Regions from separate parts of the Saccharopolyspora antiqui genome, predicted to be linked through region 1. Evidence: riboswitches for the same ligand, from Rfam matches in the RefSeq annotation. Region 1 holds a riboswitch; each other region holds the start of a gene.

Evidence for each region. A riboswitch is a leader RNA that binds a small molecule or an ion and turns the genes downstream of it on or off. The one in region 1 is predicted to bind cobalamin.
Region 2: another riboswitch for cobalamin. It lies ahead of ACTWQN_RS20200 (HoxN/HupN/NixA family nickel/cobalt transporter); the one in region 1 lies ahead of ACTWQN_RS30520 (ABC transporter substrate-binding protein).
Region 3: another riboswitch for cobalamin. It lies ahead of metE (5-methyltetrahydropteroyltriglutamate--homocysteine S-methyltransferase); the one in region 1 lies ahead of ACTWQN_RS30520 (ABC transporter substrate-binding protein).

What each region holds. Positions count from the first base shown of each region.
Region 1 covers NZ_JBQQBO010000025.1:72,916-78,943, forward strand. Annotated here, with positions in the region: gene gltB (glutamate synthase large subunit) at 1-928, opposite strand, end outside; cobalamin riboswitch at 1,444-1,576, shown strand; gene ACTWQN_RS30520 (ABC transporter substrate-binding protein) at 1,655-2,596, shown strand; gene ACTWQN_RS30525 (FecCD family ABC transporter permease) at 2,593-3,636, shown strand; gene ACTWQN_RS30530 (ABC transporter ATP-binding protein) at 3,773-4,546, shown strand; gene ACTWQN_RS30535 (helix-turn-helix transcriptional regulator) at 4,734-4,970, shown strand; gene asnB (asparagine synthase (glutamine-hydrolyzing)) at 4,974-6,028, opposite strand, start outside.
Region 2 covers NZ_JBQQBO010000012.1:142,519-148,546, forward strand. Annotated here, with positions in the region: gene ACTWQN_RS20190 (sirohydrochlorin chelatase) at 1-201, opposite strand, end outside; gene ACTWQN_RS20195 (precorrin-8X methylmutase) at 198-815, opposite strand; gene ACTWQN_RS20200 (HoxN/HupN/NixA family nickel/cobalt transporter) at 875-1,927, opposite strand; cobalamin riboswitch at 2,005-2,130, opposite strand; gene ACTWQN_RS20205 (DUF1876 domain-containing protein) at 2,453-2,722, shown strand; gene ACTWQN_RS20210 (LysR family transcriptional regulator) at 2,766-3,620, opposite strand; gene ACTWQN_RS20215 (DMT family transporter) at 3,712-4,617, shown strand; partial or broken gene ACTWQN_RS20220 (response regulator transcription factor) at 4,706-4,895, opposite strand; gene ACTWQN_RS20225 (pyridoxal-dependent decarboxylase) at 5,100-6,028, opposite strand, start outside.
Region 3 covers NZ_JBQQBO010000004.1:295,757-301,784, reverse strand. Annotated here, with positions in the region: gene ACTWQN_RS10260 (PaaX family transcriptional regulator) at 1-772, shown strand, start outside; gene ACTWQN_RS10255 (IclR family transcriptional regulator domain-containing protein) at 1,135-1,941, opposite strand; gene ACTWQN_RS10250 (dioxygenase family protein) at 2,059-2,925, shown strand; cobalamin riboswitch at 3,015-3,262, shown strand; gene metE (5-methyltetrahydropteroyltriglutamate--homocysteine S-methyltransferase) at 3,396-5,684, shown strand; gene ACTWQN_RS10240 (hypothetical protein) at 5,732-5,854, opposite strand; gene ACTWQN_RS10235 (serine hydrolase domain-containing protein) at 5,956-6,028, shown strand, end outside.

The sequences.
Region 1 (6,028 bases):
GGTGCAGCAGCTCCAGCACCTCGTCGAAGGAAGCGGAGTCCGAGCCGCCGTCGGTGCAGATCGGGTACAGCCGGGCGAGATCGCCGGAGATCAGGTCGGATGTCAGCAGCGCCTCGCGGGCCCGCATCCGGTTGCGGTTGCCGCGAATCGTGTTGATCTCACCGTTGTGCGCCACGAAGCGGAACGGGTGCGCCAGCGGCCACGACGGGAACGTGTTGGTGGAGAACCGGCTGTGCACCAACGCGATCGCGCTGACCAGCCGCTGATCGCCGAGGTCGGGGAAGAACGCGGGCAGCTGCTGGGTGGTCAACATGCCCTTGTAGACCAGGGTTCGGCTGGAAAGCGATGCGAAGTACAGCTCAATGCCCTGCTGCGCGGCCACCTTCTCGGCGCGCTTGCGGAGGCAGAACGCCAACCGGTCCAGCTCGATACCGGCCTCGCCGCCGTGCCCGGCGACCAGCAGGATCGCGAAGTGCGGCATGCACTTCAACGCGGTGGTGCCCACGCCCGCCTTCTCCGGCGCGATCGGCACATCGCGCCAGCCCAGCACGCGCAGGTTCTCCTCGGCGGCGACCCGCTCCACCAGCTCCACCGCCCGGCGCCGCTGCTCGGCGTCGGCGGGCAGGAACGCCATCCCGGCCGCGTAGCGGCTGCGTCCGGCCGCATCCGGCGTCGGCAACCCGATGCCCGCTTCGGCACGCAGCAGCTCGTCGGGCAACTGGATCAGGATGCCCGCACCGTCACCGCTGGTCGGCTCGGCACCGGCCGCACCCCGGTGCTCCAGGTTCGCCAACGCCGTCAGGGCGTCGGCGACGATGCCGTGGGAACGACGTCCGCGGATGTCGGCGACCATCGCGACACCGCAGGAATCCTGCTCCGCGGCCGGGTCGTACAACCCCTGGGCCGCCGGGACAGCAGAGAAGACCACTGCGCAGACCTCCCTCGTCATTTCTCGTGCTGGAAGCCGTCGGTCGATTTCGGCGACCTGACTTCACGACTTCTGGGCACGGGACGACGCTGGCCCGCAGGTGACTTCCGGTTACTCGACAGAAGTTTTCGGGCGCGACTGCCCGCTCGCTGCGACCGGAGTTGTTCAGGGAACTTTAACAGCCGCGATACCCAGAAGCAGCACCCTGGGAGTGATGCTGACCATCTTGTTGTAACGCACTCGCATGGGTTAGAGACGGTGGTGGGTCGGTTCTCCTCGGGTGGTCGTGCCGCGTGCGTGGCGGAATGCGGTCAGCACCGCCTGCCTGCCGCCGAAGCGCGGTTGAGCACAACGCACTTCCCTGTTCACGCGCACTCTTCACGCCGACGACCGCACGCCGCTGGACACGGTCCGCTGTCAAATTTAACCGCTGGGTCGCGGTCGGTATAGCCCTCGTGCCGCAAGACACCCCGCGGCGGCGTGGGCGGGAGATCTTCTCCTGATATCTTTCCAGCTCAGAGTACCCGCGACAGGGTGCTCGCGGGACGCCAGCGCCAAGCGAAACCGGTGCGAATCCGGTGCTGTGCCGCAACTGCGATGGCCCGGTCCGCCGGGCACGAGCCAGGTCGCCTTCGCGCGTGGCGTCGATGTCCGCCACTCCCGGTGCAGGGGTGCGGCGTCGGCCGCTCGGCCGCGCCCACCGCACCGGCCGAACGTAGGGAAGACATGACCGGGTTCCGCCGACTCGCCGCGCTGCTGCTCGCCACGCTGGCCCTGCTCGCCGGGGTGACCGCGTGCGCCACCCGCCCCCGTTCCGAATCAACAGCACCGGCCGAGGACCCGGCCTCGGCGTTCCCGGTCAAGGTCGAACTGCCCGGTCAACCTCCCGTGACACTGGCGCAACAACCGAAGCGAATCGTCTCGCTGTCCCCAACCGCCACCGAGACGCTGTACGCGATCGGCGCCGGGGACCAGGTCGTCGCGGTGGACGAGTTCTCCAACTTCCCGCCGCAGGCGCCGCGCACCGACCTCTCCGGCCTCACCGCGGACGCCGCCACCGTCGGGGCGCGCACTCCTGACCTGGTCATCGCACCGGACAACGCCGCACAGCTGGCCGATGGGCTGAAGACGGTCAACGTGCCGACGCTGCTCACCCCGTCGGCGGCGACGCTGGACGACGCGTACCGGCAGATCGAGGTGCTCGGCCAAGCCACCGGGCACACCAAGCAGGCCGCGCAACTGGTGGACCGGATGCGGTCGGACGTCGACGAGATCGTCCGCAGCACGCCCAAACCGCCGCAGCCGCTGAGCTACTACCACGAGGTCAGCCCCGACTACTACAGCGCGACCTCGCAGAGCTTCGTCGGCAACGTCTACGGGCTGTTCGGGCTGGCCAACATCGCCGATCCGGCCGGCGGGAAGTTCCCGCAGCTCTCCGGCGAGCACATCGTGCAGGCCAACCCGAACCTGATCTTCGTGGCGGACGCGAAGTGCTGCCAGGTCAACGCGGCGGCGGTGGCGGCCCGACCGGGCTGGGACACCCTCGACGCGGTGCGTCGCGGCCACATCATCGAACTCGACGACGACGTCGCCGGCCGCTGGGGACCGCGGGTGGTCGACCTGGTGCGGGCCATCGGTGCCGGGGTCGCCAAGGCGCAGCAGGGGTGACCGCCGAGCTCCGCCCGGCCCGTGCGGCGTTGAAGCAGACCAAGCTGCGCCCCCGCCACCTGCTGATCGGGGTGGCCGTGCTGCTGGTGAGCGTCCTGGTGTCGGTGCTGCTCGGGGCTGCCGAGCTCGGTTGGCAGCGGGTACTCGGGGAGATCGTCGCGCAGCTCACCGGCGGTGTCTCGCCGCTTTCCGAGCGGGAGGCGGCGATCCTGTGGCAGTTGCGGATGCCGAGGGTGGTGCTCGGTGTGCTCGTCGGCGCCGCGCTGGCCGTCTCCGGCGCGGCGTTCCAGGGGGTGTTCCGCAACCCGCTGGCCGATCCCTACCTGCTGGGGTCGGCCGCTGGCGCCGGACTGGCCGCAACCCTGGTGATCAGCGGCTCGACGCAGACCGGGGCGCCCGTGCCGGTGCAGCTCGCGGCGTTCGCCGGGGCGCTCGGCGGGGTGGGACTGACCTGGCTGGTCGGCCGCTCCGCGGGCCGGGACACCGCGACGCTGGTGCTGGCCGGGGTGGCGGTCGGCGCGTTCCTCACCGCCGGGCAGACGTTCGTCCAGCAACTGCGGGTGGAGACGCTGGAGCAGGTCTACATGTGGATCTTGGGGCGGCTGACCACCACCGGCTGGCGCGAAGTGCTGGTCCTGCTGCCGTACCTGGCGATCTCGGCGGCCGTGCTGTGGACCTGCGCGCGGCTGCTGGACCTGCTGGGCACCGGCGACGAGGAAGCCGCCGCGCTCGGCGTGCACCCGGGGCGGGTGCGGGCACTGGTGCTGATCGCCGCATCGCTGGCCACCGCGGCGGCGGTGTCGGTCGCCGGGCTGATCGGGTTCGTCGGCCTGGTGGTGCCGCACCTGGTGCGGCTGGCGGTCGGCGGCAGCTTCCGGATCATCGTGCCGCTGTCGCTGCTGTTCGGCGGCGCGTTCCTGGTCATCGCGGACATGCTGGCCCGGACCCTGCTGGCCCCGGCCGAAATCCCGATCGGCGTCATCACGGCGTTCACCGGCGCCCCGTTCTTCGCGATCCTGCTGCACCGGAGGCGCGCATGAGTAGCCCTGTGTCAACCCCAGCTCTCCTCAACCGCACCTCAGGGGACCGTGACGCAAGCCAGCCACAAGAAACCGCGAAACGCGAGATTGAGCCGGACGCGACCACCACTGTGAATCGCGGAGCGGCGGAACTGGCGTGAGCGTGTTGGAGGTGCATGAGCTGTCCGCCGGATATCGGCGCAGCAACGTGATTTTCGACGTTTCGACCACAGTGGACACCGGTGGTTGGTTGGGCATCATCGGGCCGAACGGGTCGGGCAAGTCGACGTTGTTGAAGGCCGTCGCTGGCTTGGTGCGCCACCAGGGCCGGGTCTTGGTGGACGGCCGCCCGCTGGCCGCGCTGCGGCACCGCGAACGCGCCCGCGCGGTCGGCTACGCACCGCAGATCCCGCAGCTGCCGATCGGCCTGACCGTCACCGACTACGTGCTGCTGGGCCGGACCCCGCACCTCGGTGTGCTGGGCCGGGAGGGCCCGGCCGACCTGGACGTGGTGCGCTCGTTGCTGGAGCGCCTGGACCTCACGCGACTCGCGGACCGCGCGTTGGCGACGCTGTCCGGCGGCGAACGCCAGCGCACCGTGCTGGCCCGCGCGCTGGCCCAACGAACCGGGGTGCTGCTGCTCGACGAACCCACCACCGGCCTGGACGTCGGGCACGCCCAAGCCCTGCTCGACCTGATCGACGAACTGCGCCGGGAGCTGGGCACCACGGTGGTCATGACGTTGCACGACCTCACGCTCGCCGCCCAGTACGCCGAACGCCTGCTCCTGCTCGACGCGGGCAGCGTCGCCGCCGAGGGCACCCCGGTCGAAGTCCTGACCCCGGCGGTCCTCGCCGAGCGCTACACGGCTCGGGTGGCGGTCCTGCACACCCCCGACGGCTCCCCGGTCATCGCCCCGATCCGGAACTGACGGGTCATCCACATCCTCGCCACCGCCTCGCTCGAACGGGGCACACGAGGGAAATGGCGTAGCCATGCGGCACGACCGGAGGCCATGAGATGCCCCAGCTCAGATCCGGCGTGAGAACCCGATCGTCGACCAGGACGAGTACGACCAGTCCTACGCGGAAGCCTCGCTGGCTTTCGAGCTGGCGCGACTGGTGTACGGGTTGCGCACGAAGGCCGGACTCACGCAGACCGAGCTCGCGCGGCGGATGGGCACGACGCAGTCTTCGGTGGCCCGGTGGGAAAGCGGCGGCAGCCTGCCGACCATCGATCTGCTGGACCGGCTTGGGCGGGCGGTCGATGTTCGGTTGGAGTTGGTGGCGTCGCATCAGGACACCACCAACTCCAAGGGATCTCCGAGCACCGCGGTCTCCTTCGGCGCTCGTTGACGGTCAGGACGTGGCGAAGCGGGTCAGCACCGCTTCGGGACGGACTGCCGGGAGGGCGCGGCGGAAGGCCCGGTAGTAGGCCAGTTCTTCCTTGGTGCGCAGCTGCGCGATCTCGCCCACCTCGGCGAGTTCGGCGTCGGTGACCCGGGATTCCCAGTACGGCGTGAGGAGGTCTTGCGCTCCGCTGCCGGTTCCGAACTGGAGCTTGCGCCGCCACAGCAGGTCCTCGGGTAACCAGCCGGTGAACGCGCGACGCAGGTGAGCCTTCTCGACGCCGTCTTCGAGCAGCTTCATCTCGGGCGGCAGGGACATCGCGTGAGCGACGACGTCGGTGTCCAGGAACGGGACGCGGGCCTCCAGGCCGTGCGCCATGGTGACGCGGTCGCAGCGCTGCAGGTTGAGCCCGTGGAGCGCGCCGATGGTGCGGGTGAGCTCCGGCGCGAGGTCTTCGGCGTGCGACTGGTGGTAGTAGCCGTACCCGGCGAAGAGCTCGTCCGCGCCTTCCCCGGTCAGCACCGCTTTGACGTGCTGAGAGGCGAGTTCGGCCAGGAACCAGTTGGGCACCGCGCTGCGGATCAGGCTGGCGTCGAAGGATTCGACGGAGGCGATCACGTCGTCCAGCGCGGCGATGGCCCGTTCGGCGTCGAAGATCGACTCGTGGTGCTCGGTGCCGAGGTGCTCGGCCGCGGCGCGGGCGGCGAGCAGGTCCGGCGAGTCCGCGGTACCGACCGCGAAGGTTCGCAGCCGCTTGCCGGTCGCGGCGTACTCGGCGGCCGCGATGGCGGCGACGATGCTGGAGTCGAGGCCGCCGGAGAGGAACACGCCGACCTCGACGTCGGCCATCAGGTGTCGGCGGACCGAGTCGATCACCACCTCCCGGGTCGTCTTCTCGGCGACTTCGGGGGAGAGCCCGTCCCAGGCGGGTAGCTCGGCGGGATCGGGCACCGGGTCGGCGAAGCGGAACAGGCCGGTCTCCGGGGTCCAGCAGCAGCCCGGCGGGAACGTCTCGACGGCGTGCTGGACGCCCGCCGGGAAGGCCCGCAGTTCCGACGCGAAGT
Region 2 (6,028 bases), on a different contig from region 1:
GGCCATCCGGCGGTGCCCGTGCGCGGCGAGTTCGCCCCACGCTTCGGTGACCGCGGGCGCGGACAGTTCGATGAACCCACCGGCTGTGTGGACATCGGCGGCCGCCATCCGGGTGCGCAGGCGGTCGAGGAACGCGTGGAATTCCGCCACCCCGTTCTCGTCCACCGTGCCGTGGCCCACGACCAGCAGCGGTTCGGTCACCGGTTTCCTCCAGCTTCTGCCCAGTAGAGCAGGGCGTTGATCGCGGCGGCGGCGATGGCGGCGCCGCCACGTTCGGTCAGGGTGCTCACCGCCGGTAGGCCGCTGCGGCGCAGCACGGCCTTGGCGTCGACGGCGCCGACGAAGCCGACCGGGACGCCGACGACCAGCGCCGGGTTCAGCCGACCGGCCTCGGCGAGGCGGATCAGCTCGACCAGCGCGGTCGGGGCGTTGCCGATCGCCCACACCGCACCGTCGGGGTGTTCTTCGGCCGCCATCCGGATGCCCGCCGCCGAGCGGGTCAGGCCGGTTTTCGCGGCGAGTTCGGCGACGCCGCCGCGATCCAGGCCGATCTCCGCGGGCCGCGCGGTGATACCGGCCGCGACCATGCGCACATCGGTGATCAGCGGCGCCTCGTCGAGCAGGGCCGCGCGGCCGGTCCGCAGCGCGGTTTCGTCGGCGACTATCTCGCCCGTCCAGCTCGGGTCGGCGGTGGTGTGCACGACGCGCTCGACGACCGCCCTGGTCAGCGGCGGGAAGCGAGCGAAATCGGCCCTGGACCGCATGATCCGGTAGGACTCGGTCTCGATCGGGTGCACTTCGCGCCTGGTGCTCATGCGGGTACCATCTTCGGCGCGAAAACCCCCGGCAGCCCGCGGTGTTGCGAAACCGTCGTTCATCTGACTTCCGGGTCCTTCCGAGCGGTGAGCTTCCACCACAGCGCCGCGCCGCCCCAGACCACCAGGAACAGCCCCAGGGTCAGGTATCCGAGCAACTCGAACTGCTCGCCCCACACCGCGATCCCGTCCAGGACCGACACTCCGCGCTCCGCCAGCAGTCCACAGAGGACAATGAAGGCGACCACGACGGCGAGGCCGACGGTCAGCGCGGTGGTCGTCACGTTCACCCACAGCCGCCGCAGCGGTTGCGCCAGCGACCAGGTGTAGGCGCGGGACATCAGCATGCCGTCCACACTGTCCACTGTGCACATTCCGGCGGCGAACAGCAGCGGCAGGCTCAACACCGCGACCGCGGAGAGCTGCTCGGTCGGCGACACCATGGCCAGCACGGTGATCTCGGTGGCCGTCTGCATGCCGAGCCCGAACAGCAGCCCGATCCCGAACAGGTGCCAGGAGCGGCCGATGCTGCGCATCCGCCCGCGCAGCAGCCGGGCGAGCAGCCCGCGTCGACCGAGGACGAGTTCGACCTCGGCTTCCGCTACCGCGCCACGACGAGCACGGCGCAGCAACCGCACGGCATCGCGCAGCACCAACGCGTTGAGCATGGCCAGCGTGCCGAGCACGGCGATCACGATCAGATCCACGACCGTCGACACCCGCACTCCGGCGCTCTCGGCCCATTGCTGCGCGGCGGGCCCGGCGACGAAGGCCACCGCGATCGCGAGGAACAGCACGACGCTGGCGTGACCGAGCGCGAACCACAGGCCCGTCGACACCGGGCGTCGACCGCGCTGCATCAGCAGCCGGGTCGCATCGTCGATCACCGCGACGTGATCGGCGTCGAATCCGTGGCGCAGGCCGAGCAGGTACGCCGTCGTGCCCGCGGCGGCCAACCCACCGACCGCGCTGAACTCGTGCTGCTGCAACAGGTAAGCGCTCCAACCCGCCAGGTGCAGCAATCCGACCGCGGCCAGCACGACCGCTGCTTTCCGGCGCTCCGCAGCGCCCCAACCGGCCCGCAGCCGGTCCGTTTCGGCATCCCAAGACATGGGATCTCCGACCTCCTGGGTTTCCCGCCCGAGGGGCTCGGTGTCCGCACGCCGCGGCGCGGCGCGGGGCCGACGCGCAGTGTCCTGACTCCCGGATCGACGTGGGGTCCCCGGCCTTCCAGCTGCTGGCAGCCGTGGCAACGGGTGGGGTCCACTCCCCGGTCACAGTGGCGGGACCGTCCCGGATTCGCACCGGGTTCCTGCACTGTCGGCGGCCGTATCCTTCCCTGCCCCACAACCAATGGTCAAACCCAGTGAGCCCGATCACCAACTCCCACCGCCGCGCAACAACAATCAGGCGAGGTGAAGGGCACCTTCGACCGACTATGCCGGTCAAAGGTGCCCTTCACTCATCACCCGATTGGCGCTGGTTGTGTTGATCGTGCTGGTCGGATGGGTAGGCCGGTGGTTGCTCGGATGGGTGAATAGGGCTCTTTCGTCGGCCCTGTCCGCCAGCGCATGCTTGGGCTACGGCGACCTGAAGGGCCTGCAGGCATGCGGGCCGACGGGTACAGGAGGCGACCAATGAACGAGACCCACACGATCACGTTGAACCTGCAGGTCGTGGAGGCTGGCGCGAAAACCACCGCCGACGTCGGCTTCACCACTCCGGGCGGTCAGGCGCTGCACGGCCACGGCACCGCGCGACGCCACCCGGACGACCCGGAGGTACCTCAGATCGGCGACGAGATCGCGATCGCCCGCGCCCTCTTCGAACTGGCGCACAAGCTGCTCGACAACGCGGCGCAAGACATCGGCGAACGCCTGCACCGCCGCGTCCACCTACCCGCCTGACAACCTCGTGAGCGCGCGGCTCGGCTCCGACCAGGTTGCGCGCTCACGACTGCGCGGCGAGCACTTCGCGGACCGTTTTCGCGGCCAGGTCGGCGAGATCGGCGGGCAATCCCGGGCGGATCCGGACGCGTAGCGGGGCGGGATCGAGTTGTGGCAGGTCGTCGCGGGTCACGAGACCTTCCAGGCGCGGCTTCGCCGACGGCAGCAGCGTCACCCCGAGCCCGGATCGCGCGGCCGCCAGCACACCGGCCAGGTCCGCCGCCTCGCACACCAGGTCGGGCTGCCGTCCCAGCTCGGTCACCGCGTCGACCGCGAGTCGCCGCATGATGCAGGGCTCGTCGAAGACGACCATCGGCAGCGGTTCGTCGGGTTCCGGCGGAACCCAGTCGGGTGCGGCGTACCAGTCCAGCCGGAGGTGACCGGCGTCCCGGTTGCGCCCACCGGTGGACCGGTCGATCAGCAGCGCGATGTCGATGCTGGCCCGGTCGACCGCATCCGCCAGCCGGGCGGTGCGGTCCAGCCGAAACCGCACTTCGCGCGAGGGAAGGGCGGCTCGCAGCCGGGTCACGAGTTCGGGCAGGAACCGGTCCGCGGCATGCTCGGTCGAGCCGAAGACGAGCGTGCGCCGCTCCTCCGCGCCGAGTCGGCGCAGCGCCTCGTCGTGCGCGTCGAGAACGCGCCGCGCCTCGGCCAGCAGGAGCTCTCCGTCGGGGGTGAACCTGGCCTGCCGACCGTCGCGGACGACCAACTTCCGGTCGAGCATCCGCTCCAGTTTGCGCAGGTGCTGGCTGACCGCGGACTGGGTCAGGCACAGCGCCGCGGCGGCCCGGTGGAACCCACCGCAGTCGGCCACCGCGACCAGGCTCCGCAGCGCGACGACGTCCAGCACAGCGCTCATGCCGCCAGCATAGACCGATCAGGATTCGAAATCGATCGCGATTACTTATCGTCGTTGGACGCAGCTGGTGGTGGGCGACGAGTCTGGGCGCATGAAAAGCGCGCGTTCGATCCCGCTGTCCCTGGCAGCGCCGATCGTGTTCATCTGGGCGAGCGGATTCCCCACCGGGGCACTGGGTGTCGCCGCCGCACCGCCGTTCCTGCTGACCACGGTCCGACTGACGCTCGCGGCACTGGTGCTCGCGGTGATCGCGCTGTGCTCGCGCGCCAACTGGCCGAACGGCAAGCTGCTCGGCCACACCGCGATCGCCGGGATCCTCACCTACGGAATGCAGTTCGGCGGCTGCTACGGCGGGCTGAGCGCCGGAGTACCGGCGTCGGTGACCGCGCTGGTGATCGCGATGAACCCGGTGCTCACCGCAGCACTCGCCGCCTGTCTGCTGCGGGAGCGGCTCAGCCGGATCCGCCTGGTGGGACTCGGCCTCGGCGTGCTGGCCGTGGTCGTCACGCTGGGCGACCAAGTGCTCGCCGAGGGAACTCTGAATCCGGGGATTTTCCTCACCATGCTGGGACTTCTGGGATTTTCCGCGGGTGGGCTCTACCAGCAGCGGTGCTGCGCGGGGGTCGATGTCCGAACCGGTGGCGCGGTGCAGTCGGCGGCCGCGGCGCTGGCCGTCGGTGTGGCGGCGCTGCTCGAACACGGGCACGTCACGCACTGGGCGCAGGCCACGGCGGTGCTGTTGTGGCTGGTCCTGGCGGGATCGGTGGTCGGGACCGCGTGCTACCTGCGGGCGGTCGCCGTCGGCGGCGCGAGCCGGGCGAGCGCGCTGTTCAGCGCCGTGCCGCCAGTTTCCGCGCTGCTGGCCTGGCCCCTACTCGGCGAGATCCCGTCGATCGGCGCCGTGCTCGGCATCGCGCTCGGCGCCGTGGCGTGCGTGCTCGGCACCCGGCGGGAACCGGTGCGCGAAGCCGAACGCGAACAAGTCGCGGGCGGCTGAACCACAGCTGTGCGAGCTACCTGGCCGGGGCCGAGTTCCTGCCTTGGTGCGGTCTGGACTGCGGTGGGTGGCGTCCGCCGCCCAAAGCTCACTGCTCCAGGCAAGCCAGCACGGCCAGCACTCGCCGGTTGGTGTCATCGGAGGTCGCCAGGCCGAGCTTGCCGAAGATGCTCGCGATGTGCTTGCTCACCGCGCCTTCGCTGACGCTGCTGCGCGATGGCGGCGTTCGAACGGCCTTCGGCCATCAGCGCCAGGACGTCGTGCTCCTGCTCGGTAAGCCGCTGCGACCAAGCGCATTCCCGTAGCTGCGGCGCGTTCCTAGCGTCATCGCCACCAGTAAATATCCACTGTGGACAATCTGGGGGCAACGAGTCGGCGCGGAGCTGCTGAAGTTGGCCCGCCATCCGCTGAGCCGCCGCCGCGGGCGGCTGGCCAGTGCCGGTGCACGTGTTCGTGCTGATCGGGTACGACCTGCCGGGCGGTCAGCCCACCGCTTCCTGGATCTGTTTCCAGGCCGCCAGCACGTGGCGGCGCTCGGTCTGCGGCGAACCGACCGCGAGCCGCAGCAGCGTCCTCCCGGCCACCTTGGTGTGGGTCAGATACAGCTCACCGGACTCGTTGAGGGCCTCCATCAGCCGATACGTCCGGTCGTTGGCGTCCTCGGTGGCCAGTTCGGGGAACAGCGGCCGGAAGCACACCAACCCCAGCGGATGCGGTTGCAGGAGCTCGAAGCGCGGGTCGTCGCGAACCCAGGCGGCGAACTCCTGCGCGAGTCCGACGGAGGTTCGGATGTGCTCGCGCAGCCCGGCCGCGCCGTACCAGCGCAGCACCGACCACAGCTTCAGCGCCCGGAACCGGCGGCCCAGCGGCACCTGCCAGTCCCGGTAGTCGATCACCTCGCCGGATGCGGTAGCCGGGTTGCGCAGGTACTCGGGCAGGATCGACAGCGCGTCGATCATGGGCCGCCGGTCGGCCATCCACAGCACGCTGCAGTCGAAGTTGGTCAGCAGCCACTTGTGCGCATTGGTGCAGTAGGAGTCGGCGAATTCGGCCACGCCGTCGTTGATCCAGCGCAGCTCGGGGCAAACCGCCGCAACACCCGCGTAGGCCGCGTCCACGTGCAACCAGACCCCGTGCCTGCGGCACACCTCGCCGACCGCGCGGACCGGATCGATCGCGGTCGTCGAGGTGGTGCCGATGGTCGCGCACACCATGGTGGGCACCGCGCCCGCCGCGAGATCCTCCGCGATCAGGACGTCGAGGTGCTCCGGGTTCATGCCGAGCGTGTCGCGGTCGACGTCGACGATCCGAACGTTGTCCGCGCCGACGCCCACCATCCGGGCCGCCCGCTCCAGGGACGAGTGGGTGTGCTCGGAGACGTACAGGGTGTGGCGGCGGGTGATGCCCCGGC
Region 3 (6,028 bases), on a different contig from region 1:
CGTCTACGGTCTGTACGCGCGGGAATCCGGCGGGTGGCTGTCGGTGGCGTCGCTGGTCCGGCTGCTGGCCGATCTCGGGGTGGACGAGCCAGCGGTCCGCTCGTCGATTTCGCGGCTGAAGCGGCGCGGCATCCTGCTGGCCGAGCGGCGCGGCGGCGCGGCCGGGTACGAATTGTCCGGTGCGGCGCTGGAGATCCTGCGGGAAGGCGACGAGCGGATCTTCCGCCGGGAGCGCGCCACGCTGGCCGACGGCTGGGTGCTGGCGGTGTTCTCGGTGCCCGAATCCGAGCGGCAGAAGCGGCACGTGCTGCGCACCCAGCTGACCCGGCTCGGCTTCGGCACCGCCGCGCCAGGCGTGTGGATCGCACCGGCGAACCTGCGGGACGCGGCGTCCAGCGTCCTGCGGCGCTACGGGCTGGACGGCTACGCCGATCTGTTCCACGCGGAGCATCTGGCTTTCGGTGAGCTGCGGACGAAGGTGTCGCAGTGGTGGGATCTCGACCAGCTGCAGGCGCTCTACGGCGAGTTCATCGGGGTGTACCGGCCGGTCGCGCAGCGGTGGCGGCGCCGCCGCGCCCCGCGCGGGCCGGAGGCCTTCGCCGACTACGTGCGGGTGCTGACCGACTGGCGACGGCTGCCCTACCTGGATCCCGGTCTGCCCGTCGAGCTGCTGCCCGAGGACTGGAACGGGACGGTGGCCGCGGAGCTGTTCTTCACCCTCAAGTCGTGGCTGGAGCAGCAGGCCCACGACCACGTCAGAGGTCGTGGGTGAGAATTCCGGTTCGCATGGGCGTTTTGATCTCTGTTCTTAAAGTGGCGTCAGCCGCTTAGCCCGCCTAGGGCACTTGCACCGCCGCGGGTTCTCAGACTCTGCCCACTGGCGTTCTCTGGGAGGCCTGCCTCGACGTGGTGTATTGGCATACATGATGTCGGGGATCCCGCAGTCGAGAAGGCGTCTGAGGGCCTGTCTTCGGACTCGTTTTGCTTCGTGGTGCGGGTGGCAGACCTGGCGATTTCGCGCGAAATCGCCACCCGCCCCGCGTGGGAGACGGCGATTTCGCGCGAAATCGTCCACCTCACCCGAGGTGGACGGCCCGACACGACCACTTCAAAAACAAGAACAAAGACAGCTGCTCAACGCGCGCTGGTGATGACCTCGATCGGGCGGGCGCGCCAGACGTCCCAGTCGGCGGCGATGGCGCTGGCGGCCTGCAGCAGCAGCGGCAGGTGGTGGTCGACCAGGGTGTCCATTGTGGTCTCCGCGGCGTGCGCGTTGACGTTCACCGCCGCGACGACCCGACCGCCGCCGTCGCGGATCGGGGCGGCGATCGAGCGGATTCCGGGCGCCAGCTGCTCATCGGTGGCGGCCCAGCCCTTGGCGCGCACGTCGCGCAGCGCCGCCGCGAACTCGGCGCGCTCGGGCTGCCACCTCGGGGTGATCCCGGACCGGCTGGGAACGCCGAGCACGCCGTCCAGTTCGGTGCTCGACAGATCGGCGAGCAGGACCTTGCCGAGCGAGGTCGGCGGCGCGGGGAAGCGGGTGCCGATCGTCACCGCCAGGGTCACCAGCTTCGGCACGGCCACCCGCGCCACGTACACGATGTCGGACCCGTCGAGCTGGGCGATCGAACACGACTCGTGCGTGCGTTCCACGAGTTGCCTGAGATGCGGCCTGCCCAATTCCCACAGGTTGCTGGTGCCGATGTAGGCCATGCCGAGTTCCAGCACCCGGGGCGTGAGGGTGAAGCCCGCGTCGGTGATGCGCACGTACCCCAGCTGTTCGAGGGTGATGAGGATCCGGCGCGCCGTGGGCCGGGCCAGGTCCGCGGCCGCGGCGACTTCGGACAACGACATCGTCGGTTGTCCTGGCCGGAAGCAGCGGAGGACGTCGAGTCCCCTGGCCAGGGCCTCGATGAACTCGGGGTTGCCGTCACGACGCATGACCGCAGGTTATCGCCTCCCGATCTCGCCGCGGCAGCGACGGCCTTGCCACGAACGGATCCGTTCGGCCAGGATGGCCGTACCACGGACGGATGTCCGCAAGGAGGAAGGTCTGCCATGGCGTTCGTCAACGAGGACAACATCACGGAGTTGGCCCTCCGGCGATGGGGCACCGCGCACTCACCGCGGCTGGCGCAGTTGATGACCGCGCTGGTGCGGCACATCCACGAATTCGCCCGCGAGGTCGAGCTCACCGACGACGAGTGGCTGGCCGCCATCGAATGGCTCACCGCCACCGGGCAGCTCAGCGACGAAAAGCGGCAGGAATTCATCCTCGCCTCCGATGTCATCGGGCTCAGCATGCTCGTCGTCCAGCTGAACAACCGCTTCTCGCCGACGGCGACCCCGGCCACCGTGCTCGGCCCGTTCCACATCGACGGCTCGCCGCCGGTGCCCTTCGGCCACGACATGTCCGATGGCCTGCCGGGCAAACCGCTGTTCATCACCGGCAAGGTCACCGACACCGGCGGAAAACCCATGCCGTCCGCGGTTCTGGACGTCTGGCAGGCCGATTCCGATGGCTACTACGAGTCCCAGATCGCCGAGATCGACGAAGCCCGGCTGCGCGCCAAGTACCAGACGCGCGAGGACGGCACGTACTGCATCCGCACCGTGGCGCCGCTGGGGTACTCGATTCCGATGGACGGCCCGGTCGGCGATCTGATCAAGAAGACCGACATCAGCCACTTCCGCCCGGCACACGTCCACTTCCTCATCGACGAGCCCGGCCACCACAAGCTGATCACCCACCTGTTCCAGGACGGCGTCGAATACCTCGACACCGACGTGGTCTTCGGCACCAAGGACGCGCTCGTGGTCGAGTTCGTCGAGCGGCCAGCGGGCCCGACACCCGACGGGGGCCAGCTCGACCAGCCCTACCTGCACGCCACCTACGACTTCGTCCTCGAACCGACCACCGACTGATCGCCGGTCGAACCACTGCCGCGAGCACCGCACCCACCCGGCTCGCAGGGCGCGTGCTGCGGGCCCTTGCCAACGGCTTGCCAGCCGGTAGTCTCCGAGGTGCTGGTGGTTCGGCTATCCACGGGATGTGACCGCGGGTGGCCGAGGCAAGAGGGAACCCGGTGCGAATCCGGGACTGCCCCGCAGCGGTGAGTGGGAACGACCGCCGTCCCCGGTCGCAGCAGACCGGGATTAGCACTGGGCACGTGTGCCTGGGAAGCGACGGCCAGTAGGAACGCCCGGCACGGACCGGGAGGAGCCCGCGAGTCCGAAGACCTGCCGCCGGTGCGCGCACCCGGTGGTGCGCGCTGATCCGAGGTCTCGCGGGAAGACCTGGCGGATGGTCAGCTCGTGGTCGCCGCGCTGGCTGGTTTCGCCTGTCTCCCGTCGGACCTCGGCGCATCTGTCGTCGAGCTCGCGAGGAGAGGGCGTTGACCAGCAAGATCGGATCTACCGTACTCGGCTACCCCCGGATCGGCCCCAACCGGGAACTCAAGCGCGCGTTGGAGAGCTACTGGTCGTCGCGCAGCAGCGCGGCGGAACTGCGCGAGGTCGCCCGTCGACTGCGCGTCGACACGTGGCGGTCGCTGCGGGACGCGGGGCTGGATTCGGTGCCCGGCAACACGTTCTCGTTCTACGACCACGTGCTGGACGCGGCGGTCACCTTCGGCGCGATCCCGGCGCGCTACACCGACCTGGGACTCAGCTCGCTGGACACCTACTTCGCCATGGCGCGCGGGGTGGAGTCCACGCCGCCGCTGGAGATGACGAAGTGGTTCGACACCAACTACCACTACCTGGTGCCCGAGATCGGTCCGGACACGCGGTTCTCGCTGGCCGACCGGACTGCGCTGGAGCAGTACCGGGAGGCGGCCGAGCACGGCGTGACCACCCGGCCGGTGCTGGTGGGTCCGCTTACGTTGCTGCTGCTGTCCAAGTCGGCGGCCGGGGCCGCCGAGTCGTTCCGGCCGCTGGACAAGCTCACCGAGCTCCTCGACGTCTACGCGGAGCTGCTGGGCGAGCTGCGCCGCGAAGGCGTGGCCTGGGTGCAGCTCGACGAACCCGCGTTCGCCGCCGACCGCTCGCCTGCCGAGCTGGCCGCGCTGCGCGCCGCCTACCGTCGCCTCGGTGACCTGCCCGAGCGCCCGAACCTGCTGGTCGCCGGTTATTTCGGTGATCTCGGCGAGGCGCTGGAAGTGCTGGCGTCCTGCCCGGTCGAGGCGCTCGGTGTCGACCTGGTGGCCGGGAGCTCCACGGCGGACGCGCTGTCACCGGTTCGCGGGCTGCGGGACAAGACGCTGGTGGCCGGGCTGGTCGATGGGCGCAACATCTGGCGCACCGATCTGGACAAGGCACTCGCGACGGCCGCCACGCTGCTGGGGGCGGCCGGTGAGCTGGCCGTGAGCACCTCCTGCTCGCTGCTGCACGTGCCCCACGACGTGGCGGCGGAGGCGAACATCGACCCGCAGGTCAAGTCGTGGCTGGCGTTCGCCGAGCAGAAGGTCCGCGAAGTCGTCGTGCTCGGCCGCGCGTTGCGCGAGGGCCGCGACGCGGTGGCCGAGGAGCTGGCCGCGGCGCGCGCCGCGGTTGCCGACCGGGCGACTGCCGATCGGGTGCACAACCATCGCGTCCGGGCCCGGCTGCAGGCGTTGCGGCCGACGGCCACGCAGCGCGAGCCGTACGCCGAAAGGCGCGCAGCCCAGCGGAAATCCCTGCGCCTGCCGCCGCTGCCGACCACGACGATCGGATCCTTCCCGCAGACCGCGGACGTTCGCAAGGCGCGTGCCGCGCTGCGCTCCGGCCGCCTCGACCGGGCCACCTACCAGCAGCGGATGCGGGACGAGATCGAGCGGGTCATCCGCCTGCAGGAAGAACTCGGACTCGACCTGCTGGTGCACGGCGAGCCCGAACGCAACGACATGGTGCAGTACTTCGCCGAAAACCTGGACGGTTTCGCCAGCACCGACAACGGTTGGGTGCAGTCCTACGGGTCGCGGTGCGTGCGCCCACCGATCCTGTTCGGCGATGTCTCCCGGCCGAAGGCGATCACGGTCGAGTGGGCGACCTTCGCCCAGCGGCTGACCGAGAAGCCGGTCAAGGGCATGCTCACCGGACCGGTCACGATCCTGGCGTGGTCGTTCGTCCGCGACGACCAGGCCCTCGCCGAAACCGCCAAGCAGGTGGCGCTGGCCATCCGGGACGAGGTGAGCGATCTGGAGACCGCTGGTATCCGGGTCATCCAGGTCGATGAACCGGCCCTGCGGGAGTTGCTGCCGTTGCGCGCGGTGCGGCACGAGCAGTACTTGGCGTGGGCGGTGGCCGCCTTCCGGCTGGCCACCTGCGGTGTCGCCGAGTCCACCCAGATCCACACCCACCTGTGCTATTCGGAGTTCGGCGAGGTGATCAACGCGATCGTGGCGCTGGACGCGGATGTGACCAGCATCGAGGCCGCCCGCTCGCGCATGGAGGTGCTCGACGACCTCAACGCGGTCGGCTTCGGACGCGATGTCGGCCCCGGTGTCTACGACATCCATTCACCGCGCGTACCGGAGCCCGCCGAGGTCGCCAACCTGCTGCGCGCCGCGCTGGAAGCCGTTCCGGCGCAGCGGTTGTGGGTCAATCCGGACTGCGGGCTGAAGACCCGCGGCTACGCCGAAGTCGAGAGGGCCTTGGCGAACATGGTCGCGGCAACCGCCGAAGTGCGCCGCTCGCTGCGCTGATCTCCGGTCGCCTGAGCGGCGGCGGTCGTTGCGGCGACCGCCGCCGCTCACGACGGGCGCATCGCGGCGTCGAGGACGGTTTCGGCCAGCGCGCGGGCTTGGCTGGCCGGTCCACCGACGCCCAGCGCCTGGGCGGACTCCTTTCGGAGCTTCCCGGCGAGCGACGCCAAATGGACGTTTTGGACGGCGGTTCTTGTTGTGGTGGAGGGAATATCCCGGGTTGCTCCTGGTTTGTTCAAACGTGAACCGGGACGAGCGACGAGGAGCTCCGATGTCGACCGAGACCAGCCCGCAGGGCACGGTGGCCGCAGGATTCGAATCCGTACGGGAGGAATTCGCTGCCG